DNA from 4 places in the Peribacillus sp. YIM B13472 genome. Region 2 is predicted to be linked to each of the others. Evidence: riboswitches for the same ligand, from Rfam matches in the RefSeq annotation. Region 2 holds a riboswitch; each other region holds the start of a gene.
What was found. Region 2 has a riboswitch for cobalamin ahead of ACFX4I_RS05945 (ABC transporter substrate-binding protein). Riboswitches for the same ligand answer to the same signal wherever they lie in the genome.
Positions count from the first base shown of each region.

Region 1: linked by a shared signal. The riboswitch ahead of metE (5-methyltetrahydropteroyltriglutamate--homocysteine S-methyltransferase) and the one ahead of ACFX4I_RS05945 (ABC transporter substrate-binding protein) in region 2 are both predicted to bind cobalamin.
Region 3: linked by a shared signal. The riboswitch ahead of ACFX4I_RS05025 ((2Fe-2S) ferredoxin domain-containing protein) and the one ahead of ACFX4I_RS05945 (ABC transporter substrate-binding protein) in region 2 are both predicted to bind cobalamin.
Region 4: linked by a shared signal. The riboswitch ahead of ACFX4I_RS11210 (ribonucleoside-diphosphate reductase subunit alpha) and the one ahead of ACFX4I_RS05945 (ABC transporter substrate-binding protein) in region 2 are both predicted to bind cobalamin.

Region 1 is NZ_JBHZPG010000027.1:65,727-71,236, reverse strand. It holds gene ACFX4I_RS18925 (D-2-hydroxyacid dehydrogenase) at 1-290, opposite strand, end outside; gene ACFX4I_RS18920 (aminopeptidase) at 439-1,548, opposite strand; gene bcp (thioredoxin-dependent thiol peroxidase) at 1,560-2,030, opposite strand; gene ACFX4I_RS18910 (potassium channel family protein) at 2,093-2,512, opposite strand; cobalamin riboswitch at 2,760-2,952, shown strand; gene metE (5-methyltetrahydropteroyltriglutamate--homocysteine S-methyltransferase) at 3,098-5,404, shown strand; gene ACFX4I_RS18900 (acyl-CoA thioesterase) at 5,401-5,510, shown strand, end outside.
Region 2 is NZ_JBHZPG010000005.1:114,545-120,054, reverse strand. It holds gene ACFX4I_RS05950 (FecCD family ABC transporter permease) at 1-862, opposite strand, end outside; gene ACFX4I_RS05945 (ABC transporter substrate-binding protein) at 825-1,790, opposite strand; cobalamin riboswitch at 1,970-2,143, opposite strand; gene ACFX4I_RS05940 (polysaccharide deacetylase family protein) at 2,231-3,103, opposite strand; tRNA gene ACFX4I_RS05935 (tRNA-Arg) at 3,308-3,381, shown strand; gene ACFX4I_RS05930 (acyltransferase family protein) at 3,630-5,510, opposite strand, start outside.
Region 3 is NZ_JBHZPG010000004.1:120,644-126,153, forward strand. It holds gene cobK (precorrin-6A reductase) at 1-449, opposite strand, end outside; gene ACFX4I_RS05015 (sirohydrochlorin chelatase) at 446-1,378, opposite strand; gene cobJ (precorrin-3B C(17)-methyltransferase) at 1,397-3,052, opposite strand; gene ACFX4I_RS05025 ((2Fe-2S) ferredoxin domain-containing protein) at 3,067-3,435, opposite strand; cobalamin riboswitch at 3,586-3,776, opposite strand; cobalamin riboswitch at 3,982-4,176, shown strand; gene ACFX4I_RS05030 (hypothetical protein) at 4,160-4,318, shown strand; gene ACFX4I_RS05035 (energy-coupling factor ABC transporter permease) at 4,352-5,095, shown strand; gene ACFX4I_RS05040 (energy-coupling factor ABC transporter substrate-binding protein) at 5,097-5,408, shown strand; gene cbiQ (cobalt ECF transporter T component CbiQ) at 5,395-5,510, shown strand, end outside.
Region 4 is NZ_JBHZPG010000011.1:56,795-62,304, reverse strand. It holds gene ACFX4I_RS11215 (ribonucleotide-diphosphate reductase subunit beta) at 1-859, opposite strand, end outside; gene ACFX4I_RS11210 (ribonucleoside-diphosphate reductase subunit alpha) at 905-3,202, opposite strand; cobalamin riboswitch at 3,341-3,521, opposite strand; gene ACFX4I_RS11205 (manganese-dependent inorganic pyrophosphatase) at 3,815-4,744, shown strand; gene ACFX4I_RS11200 (hypothetical protein) at 4,844-4,990, opposite strand; gene ACFX4I_RS11195 (SulP family inorganic anion transporter) at 5,075-5,510, opposite strand, start outside.

The DNA.
Region 1 (5,510 bases), on a different contig from region 2:
ATAGGGATTTTATGAATGCCTCTTGCGTTGGTCACCAGAATGCCACGTTCCTCAATGGCTTTAAATGGCATTAATTCCATCCCTGCACTCATGACCATGATCCATTTCAAGTTCGCCGCTTTCCCAATGATTTCTTCAGTTAAGTCTTCACCATATGTAATTAGGATTTCCGCTTCACGAAGCGGCCCATCGGTCCATCCTTTTTGATAAATGAAGTTCAAATCAGGAAAAGCTTCCATCAGCTTCGTTTGGATACCTTCATTCGGAATGACAGTCGAAAGTATTAACATGTTTATCTCTCCCTTTTAATTAACATAAAAAAACACGGGCTCTATGTGTCCCGCGCAACTTTCTCTGAGGAGGTATTCCCTTAATAAAGCATATTCAGGTGTCCCCTTTTTGAGTTGGACAAAAGCCTTACCCTTATTAAAAAAGGCTTTATTTTAAAGAATTTGGGTTTAATGCATGTAATTCCGGCAAAATGAAAACGCCATCCCTTCTGATCGGGACGTCGTCAAAATAGAGGTCACCACCCCCATATTCAGGACGCTGGATCAAGACCATATCCCAATGTATCGATGAACGGTTTCCATTATCCGCTTCATCATAGGCGAGCCCAATAGCCAAGTGCAGACTCCCGCTTATTTTCTCATCGAACAAGATATCGTCCATAGGTTCCAATATGTATGGATTGATTCCAATTGCGAACTCCCCGATAAACCGGGACCCTTCATCAATATTCAAAATTCGGTTCATTTCAGGGTTACGATTGGAAGTTGCTTTAATGATTTTTCCCTTTTCCAAGTTTAATTCTATGTCACTAAAGGTGATTCCTTCATAGGTTGTGGGTGTGTTGAAGGATATCCTTCCATTGAGACTATCTTTTATGGGTGCGGTAAACACTTCCCCATCCGGTAAATTCTTTTTTCCGGCACATATGATGGCCGGCATACCTTTAATGGAAAAGGTCAAATCTGTCCCTGGTGAAACGATCCTGACTTTGTCAGTCCGTTCCATCAATTGTTTTAACGGTTTCAAGGCCGCCTCCATTTTCCCGTAATCCATGGTGCATACGTTCAACAGAAAGTCTTGGTACCTGTTGAAGGTCATGCCGGCTTTTTGCGCTGATGCGTTGGTGGGATAATTAAGTAAGACCCAACGACGGTTGTTTACATAGAAAAGAGTGGGGGATTTCATAGCCTCCCCTTGAAGTCGGAGCCTCTCGATGGGAACATCAGTCATTTCCACATCGTTTTCTTCCCCTGTGATGATGATGACTGCATCGATATCCGTATATTTCTTCAGAGCCCATTGCGAAGATGTGTCAAGTTGCTCCTTCACATTCCCTTGTAGCAGGTGGCGGCTTATCTCATCGTCTTCGAGTTCTACATATGGATAAGCACCCACTCTGTATACTTCATCAATCAGCTCTTTCAATAATGGTTTCGTGTTGATATGCCCCCGTATGAGGATTCTCTCTTTTGGCTGTAATTGTATCGAATGATGAATCAGCCTGGCTGCAAGCCTCGTTATTCGCTCATCCTTCATCTGCCTGTCCCTTATTTTTCGAGGTCGCGAAGAGTTTCAAGCGCTTCTTCGACGTGGCCTTTGACTTTTACTTTACGCCATTCTTTGACTACCTTACCAGCCTTATCAATCAGGAAAGTTGAACGTTCAATGCCCATATACTCCTTGCCGAAGTTCTTTTTCAATTGCCACACATCAAATGATTCAGCCGCTTCATGATTTTCGTCAGCCAGCAGCAGAAAAGGCAATCCATGTTTTTCAATGAATTTTTCATGACGTGCCGCTGGATCTGGGCTGATACCAATGATGACCGCGTTCAATTCCTCGAATTGCTCATTATGGTCCCGGAAATCACAGGCCTCCGTCGTACAACCTGGCGTCATGTCTTTTGGATAAAAATATAAAACAATGTTTTTCCCCTTAAAATCCGATAGGGAAACCATTTCACCATTATTTGCAGGGAGTTTGAAATCAGGTGCTTTTTCTCCAATTTTAACAGTCATATTGAACCCTCCATTTCTTTCATTATGGTAAGAGTACCCAATAATCGAAAGAAACACAACTTTCATTTATCCTTCCTATCTTTCTGCTCCAGATCGATAACTGTCCGAATCACGAACGCTGCCGGCAGTGTATACCCGATGAAAGCCTGAATGGTAGCTATCATCCTGCCCATACCAATCGGGGCTATATCTCCATACCCTACAGAAAACATCGTCATCGCACTGAAATAAAAAGAAGTCTTCAACTGTTCATAGAAAGTACCATCCAACCGATTGCCCATATCAAGAATCACCGAATGATTCTGAAGCTCGTATAATAAATAAATCAGGGCAAATCCAACCAATATCGTCGCATATAAATTGCCAAGCCACAGCATATCCTCCAGAGAAAATTTCTTTCCTCCCGACTCAACAAGAAATAACGTACGAATGCTCATCACCATGCAAAAAATGATTCCTGCAATCAAGATGTAGAAAGTCATCCCCCACGCCCCATTTCAAAACGCCACTCCCTCTATACATACTCCCTGTCCAAACAATATATTCTTTTTTAGGAACAGACCTAATCCTTATCACCCACACACTCAATAAACGGATACTTTTCCCGAATCTTTTTTCCATGTTGACCCTTTCGGTCGGATATGTTAAGATTGTCTAAATTTTTATAATAGTTTTTATTTTATAAATTTTTAGCCTGCAAACAGTGTTTATAAAGGCAGGTTTTGTAAAATTTCATATGTGGGAATAGGTTCCTAATTTTAAATTAGGATTAAAAGGGAAGTCCGGTGTAATTCCGGCACGGTCCCGCCACTGTAATGGGAGTGTTAGCGCCATCCAATATGCCACTGATCAAAGGATCGGGAAGGCCCGCAGCTAATGATAATCCCTAAGTCAGGAGACCTGCCTATTTCGACAACACTGTTTTAACCTACGGGAGATAGGGAGGTGTTAGGGACCTTATAATTGTAAGGGGCATTCTGCATGCCTCTTATTTTAAGCATTTCTAACTTTCTCTTTTGACGGTTAGGGATGCTTTTTTTATTGTTCAATAAAATGAATGTAGGAGGATGGGAATTTTGAAAAGCAGTAGTTTGGGTTACCCTCGAATCGGGGAAAATCGTGAATGGAAACGTACATTGGAAGCTTACTGGTCAGGTAAAATCGATGAAGCGGAATTTACGGCACAACTAAAAGCAATCCGTTTAGGCAACTTACAAAAACAGAAGCAACGGGGTATTGATATCATTCCTGTCAACGACTTCACTTTCTATGATCAAATGCTCGATATGTCCGTCATGTTCGGTCTTGTTCCTGAACGTTATTCAGCCTATGAAGGCGGCAGCGTTCCCCTTTCCGTATATTATTCAATGGCTCGAGGAAACAATGATGAAGTCGCTTCCGAAATGACGAAATGGTTCAATACGAACTATCACTATATTGTCCCTGAATTAAAACTGCCACAGCTGACTTTAACAGAAAATAAACCACTTGCAGCATATCGGGAAGCCAAGGAAAAGCTAGGGATTGAAACGAAGCCCGTGTTGATCGGACCTTATACCTTCATCTCCCTTTCCAAAGGCTTCAATAAACAAGAGATCCCTGGCATCATCCTGAGCTTGCTTCCCCTATACACACAAATCCTGCGGGAGTTGGAGCAAGAAGGCGTGAAGTGGGTACAAATGGACGAACCTTCTCTTGTTTCATCCATTTCCAAGGATGATATGCAAACTGTTACTTACCTCTACGAAAAACTGAATGAAGCAGCACCAAACCTGAACATCATGCTACAAACATACTTTGATGCCGTGGAACACTACCAAGAAGTCATCGAATTAAAAGTCCAAGGAATCGGTCTTGATTTTGTACATGATAAAGGGAGAAATCTAAGTAACCTTGAAGCATTTGGCTTCCCGAAGGACAAAGTGCTTGCTGCAGGTGTGATTGACGGAAAAAACATTTGGCTATCTGATTTAACGAAAAAAATTCAATTGATTGAGACTCTTAAGAAAAAGGTAGCCGAAGACCAAATCTGGCTTCAGCCCTCTTGTTCCCTGCTTCATGTCCCAGTGACCGTTCGCAATGAATCCGCCCTTTCAAAAGAAGTGAAACAGGCCCTTGCTTTCGCTGATGAGAAACTTGAGGAAATCACACTCTTGGTCAAAGGGAATAATCAAGGCTTTGAAGCAATCGCCGAAAAAGTAGTTGCCAATAAATGTACGGTTCAAACGTTAGCAAGTTCAAATGCACGGAATCATGGGACTGTACAATTGAAAGTCGAAAAGGTTAAAACCAGGACCGCCGGCCGTCACATTCCATTTAAAGAGCGTTACCAAAAACAACAGGAATTTTTCAAATTGCCTTTTCTTCCTTCGACTACGATCGGTAGCTTTCCGCAGACATTTGAAGTTAAACAAGCACGGGGGAAATTCAAAAGAGGAGAATGGACCGCTCAGCAATATGAAACATTCGTTAACGAAGAAATCGGCAGGTGGATCGAAATCCAAGAAGAAATCGGTTTGGATGTTCTCGTTCATGGGGAATTCGAACGGACGGATATGGTTGAATACTTCGGCCATAAGTTAGGCGGTTTCGTCTTTCTGGAAAAGGGTTGGGTACAATCCTATGGATCCCGCTGCGTGAAACCACCAGTCATCTACGGCGACATCCATTTCATCGAACCGATGACAGTCAGGGAAAGTGTATACGCACAATCACTGACGAAGAAGACGGTAAAGGGAATGCTTACAGGTCCTGTTACGATTTTGAACTGGTCATTTGTCCGTGATGATATTTCCAGGGAGAATGTTTGTTATCAGCTGGCGCTCGCTTTGGAAAAAGAAGTCATTGCATTAGAATCCGCTGGAATTAAAATGATTCAGGTTGATGAGCCTGCACTTAGAGAAGGTCTGCCATTGAAAAAAAGCGATCGCGACGAGTATTTGAACTGGGCTGTGAATTCATTCTTGATATCCACATCAAGCGTGGAGGATACAACCCAAATTCATACGCATATGTGCTATTGCGACTTCAACAGTTTCATGGATGTCATCTCCTCCCTCGATGCCGATGTAATATCCATCGAAACATCCCGTAGTCACGGGGAGCTAGCTTCCGCATTCGAGGAAAAAACATATGAAAAAGGTATTGGCCTGGGTGTGTATGATATTCACAGCCCGCGTGTGCCGGCAGTGGAAGAAATGGTCGATATGATTGAACGGGGCATCAAGGTATTGGATAAAGATCAGTTTTGGATCAATCCCGACTGCGGCCTGAAAACAAGGGGTATCCCGGAAACCGTCGCTTCCCTGAAAAACATGGTCGAAGCAGGAAAAATCGTCCGTGAAAACCTTTTAGCCAAACCAACAGGCCAATGATTGAAAAGAACGTTGCCCATCCAACACAGCAGTCACGGACTTTTTTAACCGACCTTGTTTTTCCACCGGATACAAATCATCACAATACCATCTTTGGCGGAAAAGT
Region 2 (5,510 bases):
GGACAAAATGAGGAATGACCAATCCTACAAAGCCAATTGCCCCCGAAACGGCAACGGCTGCCCCTGTCAATGTCGAACCGGCTATCAAGATCCACATTTTCCGCCGTTTAACATTCACACCTAAGTGTTTTGCCCGGTCCTCCCCGAAAGTCATCGCATTCAATTCACTTGTATTCATGATCAAGATCAATGAACCAATGATAAAAAACGGCAAAATGATTGCAATGTAATTCCATCCGCGCATTGAAACGCTACCCATCAGCCAGCCGATAATTTGTCTTAATTCATCACCCGTCAGCGCAATCATCAATGAAATGAAGGCACTTAAAAACGAGCTGAAAATGATTCCCGTTAAAATAATCGTTTCCACTTTCATCGAACGATCCATTTTTTTTGCAAAAGTCAGTACGCAAAGCATCGTGAGCACTGAGCATAAGATGCTCAATGCCGGAAGAGTATATAAACCGATGAATGGCAGTGAAATATTCAAGAATATTGTCAATACGGCGCCGACCGATGCTCCTGATGAAATACCCAATGTGTAAGGATCAGCGAGCGGGTTCCGGAGCAGTCCCTGAAAAGCCGCACCTGCAATCGCAAGTGATGCCCCGACCAAACCCGCAAGCAATACACGCGGCAAGCGGATGTTCATCACGATATTCGTAAGCATCACATCCGGATCAGCAGAAATCGGCAAATGGAAAATCTCCTTGCCGATTATTTGTATAAGTACGGGAATGGGTACTGGCACCGAACCAAAGGAAATGCCTATCGTCATTGCGAATAACAAAATTAACAACGCAATCAAATAAGCAAACGTCCATTTAGTTGTCAAATTGGTTCGGATAGACTGATTTGGCAAGTTCCTCTACTCCCTCTATTAAACGTGGACCGGAACGGGTCACCAAGTCAGAATGGACATCAAAGACTTGGCCATTCTTAATAGCATTTACGTCTTGCCATCCTTTTCGGCCCGTCACTTCACTTACTGAATCTTTCGTATAGTAACCATACGTTGTAATGATGACATCCGGATTTGCAGCAATCATCGACTCTTCATCAATTTTTGCCCATCCGTCCAATTCAGCAGCAGCATTATCCGCTGAAATAATATTAAGCATCTCATTCATGAAAGTATTTTTTCCAGGTGTGTATATATCCGGTGAAGGCGAAACTTCCACTAAAACGGTCTTCCTATCCTCTTCCTTTACGGATTTGGCCTTTTCCTGGATATCCTTGAGCTTCGTTTTCATATCCGTAACGATTTCTTTTGCCTTATCATGTTCTCCCGTTGCCTGTCCAATCATTTCAATAGACTTATAGACTTGGTCAAAGCTTTGTGCATCATTGACTACGAGGACATCTATTCCAGCATCCTTAAGTTGTTGTAAACCCTCATTTGAATTATGGGCACTTGATGCATGCGCAAGAACAAGATCAGGCTTCATGGAGACAATCAGCTCTGTGTTCATTTCCATTCCGCCAACTTTTTCAATTTCCTTCGTTTCTTCCGGGTAATTATCATTGTCGGATACACCAACGACCTTTTTGCCCAAACCAAGTGCAAAGACCACTTCCGTATTACTTGGTATCAACGAAACGATTTTCTTCGGTTTTTGTTCTATCGTTACTTTTTCCCCAGTTGCATCTTTAATCGTAATCGGGAAAGCTTCGTGTTGAGCATGATTCGTTTGCTGCTTTTCTTTTCCTTCATCAGTAGCATCACTGCAGCCAACCATCATGCCTGCAGTAAGCAACATCAACAATATCAGACCAAAAATCTTCTTCATTTTCATTCCCCACAATCTTTTCATTTAATTTCTTCCCACCTAAATAAAGAAAACGCATTGTTGGAAGATGCCCCCAAAACAAAAAGCACCTCCCGTTAAACGGAAGGTGCTTGCATGGCAACAATATCATTACGGACTCTTTCTTAGGGTCTGCCACACACCTTCCCATCCGCGTAGGTTACAGGTGTACGAATTCGGCAGGTCTCCTGGCTCATGGTCATCGTCAACGGCACCTTCCCATATCTCATACAGTGGTACACAGCCGTCAACTCCCATATACAGTGGCGGGACCGCGCTGGCATTTCACCAACTTCCCTTTTAAGTCATTAAGACACCAAATCGTTCTTATGCATATAATTTTCACTGCCTTCATTATACACCATGTTAGAATCGATTATTATATGATTTTTCTGAACAAGTTCGAAATGACCCGTCCACCTTCAATGATTTGAAGAATTTTCAATCAGTGACGCAAACCCATCGACTGATAACCCGGGTGAAATCCGAACTCGATGCAGGGCATGCATCCCTTGGTCCCTTGAAGCTCCCCCAGGTTCGGTAGTGACTGCCATCTTGTATCCAGCTTCTTCTGACAGCCTTAGACTCTCTTCATTATACCGGCCAACCGGATAGGAAAGCACTGTCGTGTCCTGATCGAGGATACGGTCGAATAGCTCCTTCGACTGAACCATTTCCGCTTCTTGCTGCTCTGCCGTCATGCGGTTCAGCTCCAAATGGTTGATGGTATGGCTTTCGATCGAAATCCCATTCCTGCTCATCTCCAACATTTGATCTTCAGTCAGGTGATGACCTTTATCAATGGACTTACCGATCATGAAGACAGTTGCTTTCATATCATTTTCCTTTAATATCGGGAAAGCCTCCGTGTAGTTATCTGTGTAACCATCATCAAAAGTAAGCCAGACGCACTTCTCACTTGGCATCCGATTCTCGGTTAAAACGAGGTATGCTTCTTCAGGGGATAATGTATAGTAACCATTTTCCCGAAGCCAAGCCATCTGTGATCGGAATTCCTCACTTGGAACCCGAAGGCCATTACCTTCAGAAATGCTGTGATACATCAAGATTGGAAGCTGGACTGCGGACTCGGCCGTTATCCAGTCTCCCGTATCGATTTGACCTTCCAAATCCTGACCGGTCTCATTCTCAGCCGCCTCGGCCACCTCAATGTCATCTTCCGCAATCGGTGCTGCCGTCTTTATGCCTATACCCTCTAAAATCCGTTGTGAACATCCAGGTAAAATCAAAATCCCCAGCAATGCCACCATCCATAAAACTCTATATCTTTTCACTATCATTCCCCTAATTTTTTCTAGTGTAATAGTACCAGAAAACTAGCGGATAATAAAGTATTCCATTTAATGAAATGATAGGAAAACGCGAGAGCTTAGTGACCTGCTGAGCATTTATGAAGATTTTTTTCATAAGTATGTGCTATAAGCTTGAAAAGTTTGCCTATAAGAAATATAATAAATAAGTCGTCGACTTATATATATGTCCCAGTAGCTCAGCAGGATAGAGCGACAGCCTCCTAAGCTGTAGGTCGTAGGTTCGATTCCTATCTGGGACGCTAATTAAAAAACCCTGTTACAACGCGCTTCTTCCGCGGAGTAACAGGGTTTTTTCTGTTGGTATAAGAGCAAGTGATTTATGGGATGGAAAAAATGCAGGACTCAAAGCTAAATTAGACAAAGTGACCACAACTTCATCAAGCTTAATAGATATAAAAAAATCCGAGCCCTGTAAAACACAGAACTCAGATTCTTTATATCAAGATAACCAATATTATACTTCAAACAAATTACCCTTTAGTTATACTTATTTTCTATCTAGGCCTATCTCGTTGATTTTTTCTTCAAAAACAGGTCCGAAACTTTCAGAATAAGTATTCGTTAAATGTCTATTATCACGGTAAATGATAACATTACCAATAATAGGCTGAAATTTACCGTTTACCTTGAAGTAATCTGTTAAGTCAATTTTATGCAAGGATTGATTCTCTTTTTCAAATTGTCTCCAAAAGCTTTCGTCTTTCTGATTATCTACTGAATTCATTTTTTTTGTAGTTTCTTCTAGTCCATGTGTTTCTAATGATTCCAGCACATTAAAACTATATCTTGGATCATCACGAATCGCTAACACTTCAATACCATATTCATCTTTAACATACTGCAGCTGATCAACCATTTGTTGTTGTATTTTATTATTAGGCGTATCAGAAGCTGTGGCGTGAGAAATGACAAGATCTACATCTGAATCCTTTAGATAATCGAGAACATTATTGACCCAGATACCTTTCAAATCATCATCCGCATACCCTGTTGAAAAACGTGTACCTGAACGAGTCATATTCAATACACGATAATTGTCATCTTTTGTTGCTTCTAAAATGGCACCTAACCAATGCTCTGAATGGGAACTGCCGATCAGGGCAATTGTAGCATCGTAATTTTCAGTTTCGCCATATTCCCCAATTTTCAGGTCACTTTCCTTTAACCCTTGGTTACTGCCGTCCAAATGCGCTTTCGGTAAATCATCAAAGACTTCAGAATAGGATGGAATCGGTTCTTGATCAGGTATATCATCAGGTTTTTTTACAGCTAACGCTCCTGGATAATTTTTATCGTTTATATTATTTTCCAGCTTATTTTGATCTATATATACCCCAATTAAAAGAGATGCAATCAAGAGTACATTCACACTGCCCATTATCCCGATTCTCTTGAATGAGAATTTATTATCCTTTGAGCTTCGGATTGGCTCTTCTATATATCGAGTCATTAAAAATGAAAGGGCAATTGATGAAATGATAATAAGAGTTCCGACGATGAATCCTGGAGTTTCCTGGACATTATAACGATAGAACTCCAATAATACCCAATGCCACAAATAGATTCCAAAAGCAATTCCACCTAGCTTCACCATTACCGGGGAACCTAAAAAGCGTTTGACACCATATTTCGTATCGCGTGTACCAGACAAAACAATGAATAATGCGCAGGTCATTGGCCATAAGGCAATATACCCTGGAAACATTTCAGATACATTGAATACTATTCCAGTTAAAATTAAACCGATTAATCCGAGCCAACCTATCACTGTAGCAATATATTTATTTACCTTGATTGCTGATAAATTGATACAGAGCAAACTGCCTAAAGCAAATTCCCACACACGTGTCATCGTAATGAAATAAGCCCATGGCTGATTGACAGAGGTTAAATATATTGAGTATATAAAAGAAGATACAAATAATATTCCTAAAATAGTATTGATTAATGTTTTAACTTTAGTTAATTTATATTTTTTTATTATCAATAAAATTAAAGTGAATACCAAAAACCAGATTATATAAAATTGTCCTTGTATGGACAAAGCCCAAAAGTGTTCAACAGGCGTTTTCATTTGGCTGGAATCTAAATAATCCGTGCTCGAGAAAGCCAATTGCCAGTTTTGGTAGAAAAACATTGAGGCAAATACTTCATGTATAGTTTTATCTAAAATTGATTTAGGTAATAAAAACCAACTTAAAACCAGAACAATTGCAAGAATAAAAAATACAGAAGGAAGTAATCTTTTCATTAACTTTGTGACATATGGCCGAAAACGATATTCCCCTGTACGATTAATTGTGGAAACAATTGAAGTGGTAATCAGAAAACCTGAAATTACAAAGAAAACATCAACTCCACCAGAAAC
Region 3 (5,510 bases), on a different contig from region 2:
GTATTCTCGAGCCCTACCAATTCTTTTGCGAACACGGCTAGGGTTTTACTTCCGGTCGTGAGCATGATGACTCCCCGTTTCGCAGCGGCAAGCTTGGCAGCTTCCTCATAATCACGGACAACTATCAATTTATCATTCTGAAACCGTTGACTTTCACGCTCATAACGAATATAAGGGACATTTGCTGCCTTTGCTCCGTTAAGGGCGTTTTTGGATGCTTCTTCGGCAAATGGGTGACTTGCATCAACTACAGCCTGAAAACCTTTTTCAGAGATTAAAGATGTCATATCCTCTGCAGTTAATCGGCCAATCCGGGTGGATATTCCTGCATCTTGCAAACTTTTAGCCGCCGACCCGGTTACAACAGTTGCCAAAACCTTGAATCCCACCTGCTGCATCTCAATCGCTAATTCCCTTGCATCACTTGTACCCGCCAAAAACAAAATCATTTTGACGTCCCCACCACTTGTCCATCGTGATCGTGGTGATGGTCGTGGTCGTGATGGTGATCATGATCGTGATCGTGGTCGTGGTCGTGGTCGTGATCATGATGGTGATGATGGTGGGCATGTCCATGTTCCTCGACATGTTTACGATAGTTTTCCAAATCACGTGCCCCGCTTGATCTGCCTTCACTAGCTTCAATGACACGTTCTTGCAGAATGTTCTGTAATGTTGGATGATATCCAAAATACTTCGCCAAAATGAATTCTTGATCTTGATATAGCTCTTGATAGCCTTTCAGCATATCCTCCATTCTTTCCATCAACACCCCTGTGAAGAGGAAATATGGCAGCATCACTACTTTTTTTGCCCCTAAGCGGATGCATCGTTCAATACCTTCGTCAACGTGCGGGTCCGTTACACCCATGAAAGCTGTTTCGACCCATTTTACGTTTAATTTTTCCCATAATAATCGTGAAATTTTATATATATCACTATTTGCATCAGCATCACTGCCACCTCGGCCAATTAGCAATATGGCTGTCTCAGCCTGTTCAGAGGTTGTATCGAATCCCGCTTCCTCAAGACGGTCTGTCAGGATTGTCAATACATCATGGTGGACACCGATCGTTTGGCCATATGTGAATTTCACTTCTGGATACTTGGTTTTCCCATCCTCTATTTCAGCTGGGATATGTAATTTCGAATGTCCTGCATGCAACAAAATGATCGGTATGACGATAACTTCAGTAGCCCCTCGTTTTACACAATTATCAATGCCTTTGGATATATTCGGTGCCGCAAATTCCAAGAAGCACGTTTCTACAAGGAAGCGCTCATCCAATGCCGGAATCATATTTTCAATAAAATGAAGGACTTCTTCGTTTCCCGAAGCCAAGCGGCTTCCGTGTCCTACGAACAAAACTGCTTTCATTTACTTTCCCCCTCTTGATTAGTCTTCACAAGGCGCAGGCTCTATGTTTATTTTTGGAGCGATGTCCTGATAAGAAAAATTCTGTATCTTTTTCGAACGTTTGAAGTATTTAAAAAGCCGCTCATTCGGATGGGCATTTTGCTTATACTCCGCGACAATGTCCGTAATCAGTTCAACAAGCTGTTCCGGTTCAATGCCTTCCGCAACAGGCTGGCCTGGATGGGCTGTTCTTCCAACCGGTTTAGCTCCAAGAAATAAGTCGAACTTCCCTTTTCGGAAGACAATCCCGATATCATCCATCACAGCACTATAACAAGCCATCCCACACCCATTAAAACCGATGTTAAGTTCCTTGGGCATTTTCATTCCGCCAAGCACCCGATGTATTTCATCCGCATAAGGAATGGATTCCGTTTTTTCACCATCACAGAAATCACAGGCTTTTAATGTCAGTACATCTCCAATCGGCGATAATAGAAAGTTTGCTGATTGCAATTTCCCCGTAATGACTTCCGGATCCGTTGTCGGAATCTTTAATACGATTTTATGATTTGGCGTGTATTCCATCGTGCCCTTTTCCCCGACAACTTCCGCAAGTGTCATCATTTGTTTGGGAGTGAATTGTTTATTCGCCACACCTGGACTAACGGCAAGTTCGAATACCGACTCCAATTTTTGCTGAACAATTGGCTCAATGGATTGCTGAACGGATTGACCCTTGACTCTTGACAGTGCTTCCATTGCCATTTCAAAGGAAGCTGGCTTCTTTTCTGGTGCTTTTGTAAGTAATCCAACTCCTCCAGCGGATTCGGTAAAGGCTTCATGCACGGAATCGGCTTCTTGATCTAATGCCCACGGTTCCGCTTCTTTTTGCAGACGCTGATGCGGCTTCAATGGTTGCTTTTCCGAATTCAAAGTATATTTCCTCTGATAGCCTCTTGGTGTGATGATTTTGTCATCATATAAAAAGGTGGATGAATTACCAATAATGACGGTGGTCAACATTCCAATATCGTGATTCAACATTTCTTTCAAATTGGTTATGACAATATCCTGCCTATCGCGATATGCACTTTTCACCAACCCGACAGGCGTATCTGGCGAACGGTAGCGAAGGAGAATTTTCTGTGTTTCAACAATTTGCCTGGTCCGCCTGCCGCTGCGCGGATTATACAGGGCAATGACAAAGTCTGCCATTGCAGCTGCTTCAACCCTTTTAGCGATCAGTTCCCAAGGAGTTAAATGATCACTGAGACTGATCGTACACGAATCGTGCATGACTGGTGCCCCAAGTAAAGATGCACAAGAGTTGATTGCAGAAATGCCAGGAATGACTTCAATGCCCACTCCAGTTTCTTCTTTCCAGCCTTTTTCAATCAATACTTCATAAACCAACCCAGCCATCCCGTAAACTCCGGCATCCCCGCTGGAAATAACCGCAACTTTCTTACCCAGCTCAGCTTGTTTCACTGCTTCCTGTGCACGTGATACCTCTTCAGTCATCCCCGTACTAATAATCGTTTGATCTGTAAGCAGTCCCTGAATGAGTTCAACATAAGTTTTATAACCAATGATGTAGTCACTTTCTTGAAGGGCTTCGACAGCACGTTTGGTAATGTGTTCAAAATTCCCTGGCCCAAAGCCCACGACGAATAATTTACCGTTTGTACTCATTAAGACATCTCCTTTTACGCTTTGTTCTTTGAAATACCCGTATGAGCAGGAAAATCTGGATTAGGTGTCATTTTTCCATCATTGAATTGGTAGATCATTTGTGGCACAAACTCCCCATCATCGATATGGCTGACAATCTGGCGACCGAAATCAGGCGTTTCCACTCGATACCAGTTTCCTTGAGGATAGGCAATCACAACGCAGGCATCCTTACATCTTCCGTTACACCGTGTCCTGGTTGTATGGATTTTCAAGTCCAGTCCTTTGGAAGTAATTTCATCGCGAATCGCTTGGGTTACTTCTTCCCCGCCCTTTTTCATACAGCTGCTCCCATTACAAATCAACAGATGTGTATTTGTACCCATTAAGTTCCAAGTAGTCATCTTCTTCCTCCTGCGTTCAAGGAAAAGGCAAAATAAAAAACCTTAACATAAGAGTCAAGGTTTAAAAAAACTATATGAATGAGGAGCCCCAGGCAAGAATGCCCAATCTCCCAAAATCGTCATAGTCCTTCTACCTTTCCCTCCGAAAAGTATCATGCAATTTTAAAAGCAGGTTTCCTGGCTTACGCTTCATTTTACTTTGTCCCTTCCCGGCAACAATGCCAGTGGCTATAGACAATTTCATCAGCGTTTACAGTAGCGGGGGCTGCATCGGACTTTCACCGATTTCCCTATTATCCCTTGATTATTTACACAAGAGCACTTTTAAAATGAAATATTTGGTTTTATTATACATTTCTAACTAACTTTATCTATCATATAACAACTTTATCAAAATTCAATAGTTTATTCCGACTGTTTAGAAAAGTTTAATAGTGTATATCCTGCCCACAAGCCTTTCCTTACAACAAACTTAGTCAAAAAAAAAAAAAAGATTGTGTAGCTGGAATTATTTCTTTATGGTACACTATACGAGAATTTTCTAAATAATTACATAAGTTTTATGGTGTTGAATTTTCGGAATTCAGCTTAAAAGGGAAGCCGGTGAAAATCCGGAGCGGTCCCGCCACTGTAAAGGGAAGTCCTATTACTTTAACTATAATCCACTGTCAAATGAGATGGGAAGGATGTAATGGGATGATGAACCAAAGCCAGGAGACCTGCCATGAAGCGTGAAACTGTTTCAACCTACGAGGATGGGTGTGCGGATCAGGCAGAAAGGCCCATGGTTGGTTTATGCTGCAAAATTCCTGTTCATTACGCACTTCTTTCCTTTGAGAGAAGTGCTTTTTATGTTGGGCGCGCCTTTCTTCTCAGAGATTGATCAGAAAAATTAAAAGTGTTGAAAGGAGAAAGAATGAAAAGAACCAATTGGAAAACCATTTATTTTGTCATTTTACTGCTTTTTGTCCCAAAACGGGCAATGGCCATGCATATCATGGAGGGCTTTTTACCCATTGAATGGGCTATATTCTGGTGGGCCGTGACGCTTCCATTTTTAATCTTGGGTTACCGGTCCATTAGATCCAAAGTAAGGGAAAACCCAGAAACAAAAATGATGCTTGGCCTATCGGGTGCATTTGTATTCATTTTATCGGCCCTAAAGATTCCTTCCGTTACGGGAAGTTCTTCACACCCTACCGGAGTTGGTTTGGGTTCCATATTATTCGGACCATTGGCCATGAGTGTGGTTGGCTCCATCGTTCTGTTATTTCAAGCTGTTTTACTGGCTCACGGAGGATTGACGACATTAGGAGCCAATGCATTTTCCATGGCCGTTTGCGGACCGTTCATTGCTTACTTCGTCTTCAAGGGCGCAACTAAATTGGGGTGGTCTTTTTCACTTGCCGTATTCTTGGCAGCTGCTTTTGGAGATTTGGGAACCTATGTGGTAACTTCCGTTCAACTTGCTCTTGCTTTTCCATCCGAGGTAGGAGGATTCATGGCCTCTTTCAGTAAATTTGCAGGAATTTTTGCCCTGACCCAAATTCCCTTGGCAATCAGTGAGGGGTTATTGACAGTCGTCGTGATGAATTTCTTGAAAAAATACAATCTAGGCGAATTGAAATTGCTGCGAGTTTTATCTAAGGAGGCCCGTTAACATGAAAAAAAGTTTACTGCTGCTTTTCCTGGTCGTCATTCTAGCTACCATCCCGTTAATCACACAACAAGGAACGGAATTTGGCGGTGCAGATGGGGAGGCTGAAGAAGCCATCACTAAAATCCAGCCGGAATACAAGCCATGGTTCAACAGTATTTGGGAGCCGCCAGGTGCAGAAACCGAAAGCTTATTATTTGCGCTGCAAGCTGCAATCGGAGCTGGTTTCATTGGTTATTTCATAGGTGTAACGAGACAAAGGAATAAGCAAACCAAACAAGAAATTCCCGAAAAATCGAAGCATGTTACTCATTGATAAATATGCCTATTTCAATGGGCTAAAGGATGTACATCCGTTGGAAAAGATGGTTTTTGCACTCTCCCTTTTGCTATTTTCGTTAACGGTAAGGGATATGAC
Region 4 (5,510 bases), on a different contig from region 2:
TGTACTCATTGAATTCTTCCAAATCGAGATCGGCTTTGGTTTGGATATCTTCGAGCATATATTCAGACCATTCTTTTTCGAGTTCGACTGCTTTTTCAATCGTTTTATAGATGAACTTCGTGTTTTCTTCATTATTTAACTCAGGATATTCATACATCAAGATTTGAACGAGCATTCCAATGAAATCGAAATGGACCATTTCATCGCGATGAATATAGGATATCATCGTAGCTGAACCAGTCATTAAATTTTGTCGTCCTAAATTATAATAAAAGGCGAAAGCAAGATAGAAATATATCCCTTCAAGGTTCGTTGAATGGATCAGTGCCTCGAATAAATGCTGAGGGCTGGGATCGTCCACGAACGTTTGATAAGCATCAACGATCGGTTGGTTACGCTTAATCACTTCAGGATGTTCTTTAATGCGGTCGAAAAGCTGTTTTTGCTTGCCTACAGGAATCAAGGAAGCAAGGATATAGGAATAAGATTCATTATGGATCGATTCCTGCTGGGCCATGTTGGCCAGGATAGCTTTTGCCGCCGGATCTTTGATGTACCGAAGGATTTCTACTAGAGTGGGCGTTTGAAGACTGTCCATTCCAGCAATCATCGTAAGGATATCGAGAAAAGCGTCCTGGATATCTTCGTCCAGTTCGCCCCACTGCTTTTTATCCTGAATCATGTTCACGCTCGAAGGCTTCCAAAAGTTATTGATGAGCTGTGTATAGGTATCATAGAATTTTTCATACTGAATATCGTTCCAAAGGAGGAAGCCTGAAGCTTCTCCTTTGAAAACACCGGTTGCCTTGGTTGGATGCGTAGGTTCGAGCATCCGAATCTTTTTGATATGATTGGTCATTCGTGAAAACTCCTTTAAGAATAGATTACTAGGTTATGATTGTCGTTAACTTGAACAGCTTTCGCAGGCATTGTCATATTCGGAAGAAGTCGAACGTACATAATACGTTGATTTCAATCCGCTTTCCCATGCCGTTAAATGGATATCCAATAGGACCTTCGCTTTGATTGTATTGTGTACATACAGATTAAAGCTGATTGCTTGGTCAATATGGCGTTGGCGGGCTGCGTTTTGCCTGATGCTTTCCAGTTGGTCCAAATTAAATCGCGTCTTTTTATAATATTCATACGTATTTGGCGTCAAGCCTGGCGCGGTCACCTTGAATTTGAAGTTTTTCTTTTCTTCGTAAAATTCAATTTCATACAAAGGATCGATTCCATCCGTGGAATTACCGATTTTAGCTGTCGAAGAATTCGGGGCAATGGCCATTAAATATCCATTACGGGTCCCATGTTCCTGCACGTCTGCTTTTAAATCCATCCATTTTTGATCTGTATAGTCACGCAGTTCGAAATAGTCCCCTGTATGCCAATCAGATCCTTCAAAATATGGGTATGATCCTTTTTCCTTGGCCAATTCGTTGGATGCCTTGATTGTTAAGTAAGCGATCTTTTCGTATAAAGCATCTGCATAGTGAACAGCCTCATCGGATTCCCAATAAATATTCTGTGTGGCAAGTAAATGATGCCATCCAAACGTTCCTAAACCAATTGCCCGGTAACGTTTGTTCGAGATGGATGCTTGTTTGACAGGAAGATTATTCACATCAATGACATTATCCAGCATGCGGATCTGGATGGGAATCAATCTTTCCAGAACATCGCTGCCCACCGCCTGGGGCAAGTTAATGGATGAAAGGTTGCAGACAACGAAATCGCCGCTTTTACGAACCACGACAACATCTCCATCTTCTGTTTCATATTCATCCGTGATCGTCGAAGGGCTTAGGTTTTGGGCAATCTCCGTGCAAAGGTTAGAACAATAAATCATACCTTTATGTTTATTGGGATTCTTCCGATTCACTTCATCGCGGTAGAACATATACGGTACGCCTTCTTCTAATTGAGAAATCATGATGCTTTTCATGATGTCCATCGCATTGATTTTTTCGAAGCTATAGTTTGGAAGCGTGCCATTTTCTGCGGCCTCGACAGCAAGTGCATAATGATTCCTGAAGCTTCCTTCGCCTTTCTTCTCGTCATAAAGATCTTCAAGTGAAAATCCAAGGGTTTGCTTAACGGTATGAGGATCGAAAAGATACCATTCTTTTCTGTCGCGTACAGCTTCCATGAATAAATCGGGTATGCATACACCTGTAAAAATATCATGGGCTTTTAATCTGTCATCCCCGTTTTGTGTCTTCAAATCGAGGAAGCTCATGATATCTTTATGCCAGGCATCCAAGTAAATCGCGATGGCACCTTTACGTTGACCCAATTGATCGACACTCACGGCTGTCTGGTTGAATAGTCGAATCCAGGGGGTCGTGCCGGAACTGTTTCCAGAGAAACCACGGATATCAGAACCAAGCGAGCGAACCTTACCGACGTAAAGACCGACACCGCCGCCAAATTTAGATACTTTTGCTGCATCATAGTTTGATAGGTAGATTCCGTCAATGGAATCTTCAATTGCGTCGATAAAGCAAGAGCTTAACTGTCCATGTGTTTTACCTGCATTGGAGAGTGTAGGAGTCGCAACGGTCATAAAAAGATTGGACATGGCCCAGTATGCTTCTTTTATAAGTTGCAGGCGGTGCTCCGTTTTTTCCAATCGCATGATTTCCATCGCGATGATCATGAAACGTTCTTGTGGCAGTTCGTAGACCTTATCCTTTTGTGGGCGGGCTAGATAGCGGTCGTTCAATAAGTAGATGCCTATGTAAGAGAATAATTTATCTTTTTCCGGGTCGATCACCGAACCCAATTCCTCAATTTCCGCTTTCGTATATGAAGATAGCAGTTCTGATTTATAAATGGGATAACGCTGACCTTCTGAAAGCTGGGAGAGTTCCGTGATCAGCTCATAGAATGGGCCATAACTCATGCCTTCATAACCTCGATTGGCTTGTGCATCCCTATACATTGTATTCAACAGTTCTGCTGCAGCGACGAACGTCCAATCCGGAGCATCGATATCCACATTTTCAAGAGCGAGCTGAATCAGTTTTTTTGATGCCTGTTCTTCGGTTGAGTCACTTTTGCGATCTAGCCATTTTGTAAAACGCTTTTTGAACTTTTCCATATCGAGATGGCCTTCGAATTCCTTTGATAACATCTCAAGCTGGATGGATTTCGTTTCTGTGTCATTTTCACTTATGGTAGAGTTATATGTTTGAGTCATTAATGATCCTCCTAGTTAACTTCAGCTAAAATAAAAAAAACGCCCAATGAATTGAGCGGATCAAACGATAGAATAAAAGAGCCATGAAAAAATAGCCGTTAAACTATCGTTTCATCATCTCAATCCCCGAAGAATAAGAAACGTGAAAAATTCAAGGCAGGTCTCCTGACTCATGATCATCCTACTTTGAGTCCTTCCCGTATAGAGAGCTATACAGTGGGTATCTCATTTCGTCACATTTACAGTTGCGGGGACAGTTCCGGGTTTACACCGGATTCCCTTTTCAGCCATCACTGGCACCTTGGATTATAAAAAATTCTATATATAGTTATTAGTAATGTTTGTATAATCAATATCTAGTATTTCTGCTTATATTATCGTAAGCCATATACGATGATAATTCAACTAATATATTTGAAAAAAACCAATCCTTATCTATTGACAAAGTGATGGCAGAGTGTGAGGGAATGAAAGATTTTATTGGGGAATGGGTAATTCAAGCGCTGATTTTACGCGATTTTGTGTTAAAATAAAGTGTCTAGTAAAGGTGGCTCTCCCTTATTGCGATAAGGGGATTCGCGGAAAAATATTTAAGAAAAAGGGGATAAAATCTTGGAAAAAGTATTAGTTTTTGGACATAAAAACCCGGATACAGACACAATCTGTTCAGCAATCGCTTATGCAGACCTGAAAAAGCAGTTAGGTATCAACGCTGAACCAGTTCGTCTGGGTGAAGTGAATGGTGAAACTCAATATGCATTGGACCAATTCAAATTCGAAGCTCCCCGCCTTGTGGAAAAAGTTGCAGGGGAAGCTGAAGGCGTAATCCTGGTCGATCATAACGAACGCCAGCAAAGTGCTGAAGATATTGACCAAGTCCGTGTGTTGGAAGTTATCGACCATCACCGTATCGCTAACTTTGAAACAAGCGATCCACTATATTACCGTGCGGAACCAGTTGGCTGTACGGCAACCATTTTAAATAAAATTTATAAAGAAAACGGCATTGAAGTCCCTAAAGCAATCGCAGGTCTTATGCTGTCTGCCATCATTTCCGATTCGTTATTGTTCAAATCACCTACATGCACGGAGCAAGACGTTGCAGCAGCAATGGAACTGGCTGCCATTGCGGGAGTCGACGCTGAAACATACGGCTTGGAAATGTTGAAAGCTGGAGCTGACTTGAGCGACAAAACGATTGCCCAGCTTATCACTCTTGATGCAAAGGAATTCTCCATGGGAATGGCAAAAGTGGAGATAGCACAGGTCAATGCTGTAGATCCGAACGAAGTCCTTGCTAAGCAAACAGAATTGGAAGCGGCGATTGAAGCGGTCATCGCTGATAAGGAATTGGACTTATTCCTTTTTGTCGTAACGGATATCTTGACTAATGATTCTGTTGCCTTGGCTCTTGGTAAGGCAGCTTATGCAGTGGAAAAAGCATATGACGTTTCATTAAACAATAACATCGCCGTCTTAGAAGGCGTTGTATCCCGTAAAAAACAAATCGTGCCGGTCTTAACGGACGTATTCAGCAAATAATACAGGAAAAGGGGTGCTCATTAATAACATGGGCATCCTTTTTCTGTACATGCAAAAAAAAGACTCAACCACCATTAAGGGTGTTTTGAGTCTTTTTTCTTAATTCAAAGCTTCCTTTTCTTTTTCATAGGCAATGACAATCAGTTCTTTGTTGGCTTCCTCGCCAAGTCTGCTTTCAAAGCTTTTCAGTTCATTCAATAAATCCGGTGACAGATTTGCTGCCGTATAATCCTGCTCGGGTGTCATGCTTTTCGCTCCTTTCAAAAGGAATCATTCATGTTATCTATTTTGTCGGTTTGAAAAGTTTCTATTCAGCAAAATTTTACTTCTTCAAGATATTTTACTTTCTGAGGTGGCGAGTTTTTCAAGCAATAACGAACTTTCTTCATCGAGTCCTTGCACTTGGACAGGTATTCCCAGAAGCTGATATTTAAGGACAACCGTATCAACAGCACCGACTGCCGAAGCATCCCAGATTTTAGAATGGGAAAAGTCGATGACGATTGAATCGGCTTTTTCCTTGAAGTCGAACTTCGAAACAAAGTCCTGGACAGAAGCGAAAAATATTTGCCCGCTGATATGATAAATGATTTTCTTAGCCTGGAAATCTTCCGTTTTCTCTACAGCCACTTTAGAAATTTTAGCCGAGAAGAAAATCATGCTCAAGAGCACTCCGGCAAATACCCCTTTTGATAAATCATGTGTATAAAGGACAATGAGGACCGTCACGATCATCACGGCTGCATCCGACTTTGGAGCTTTAGTG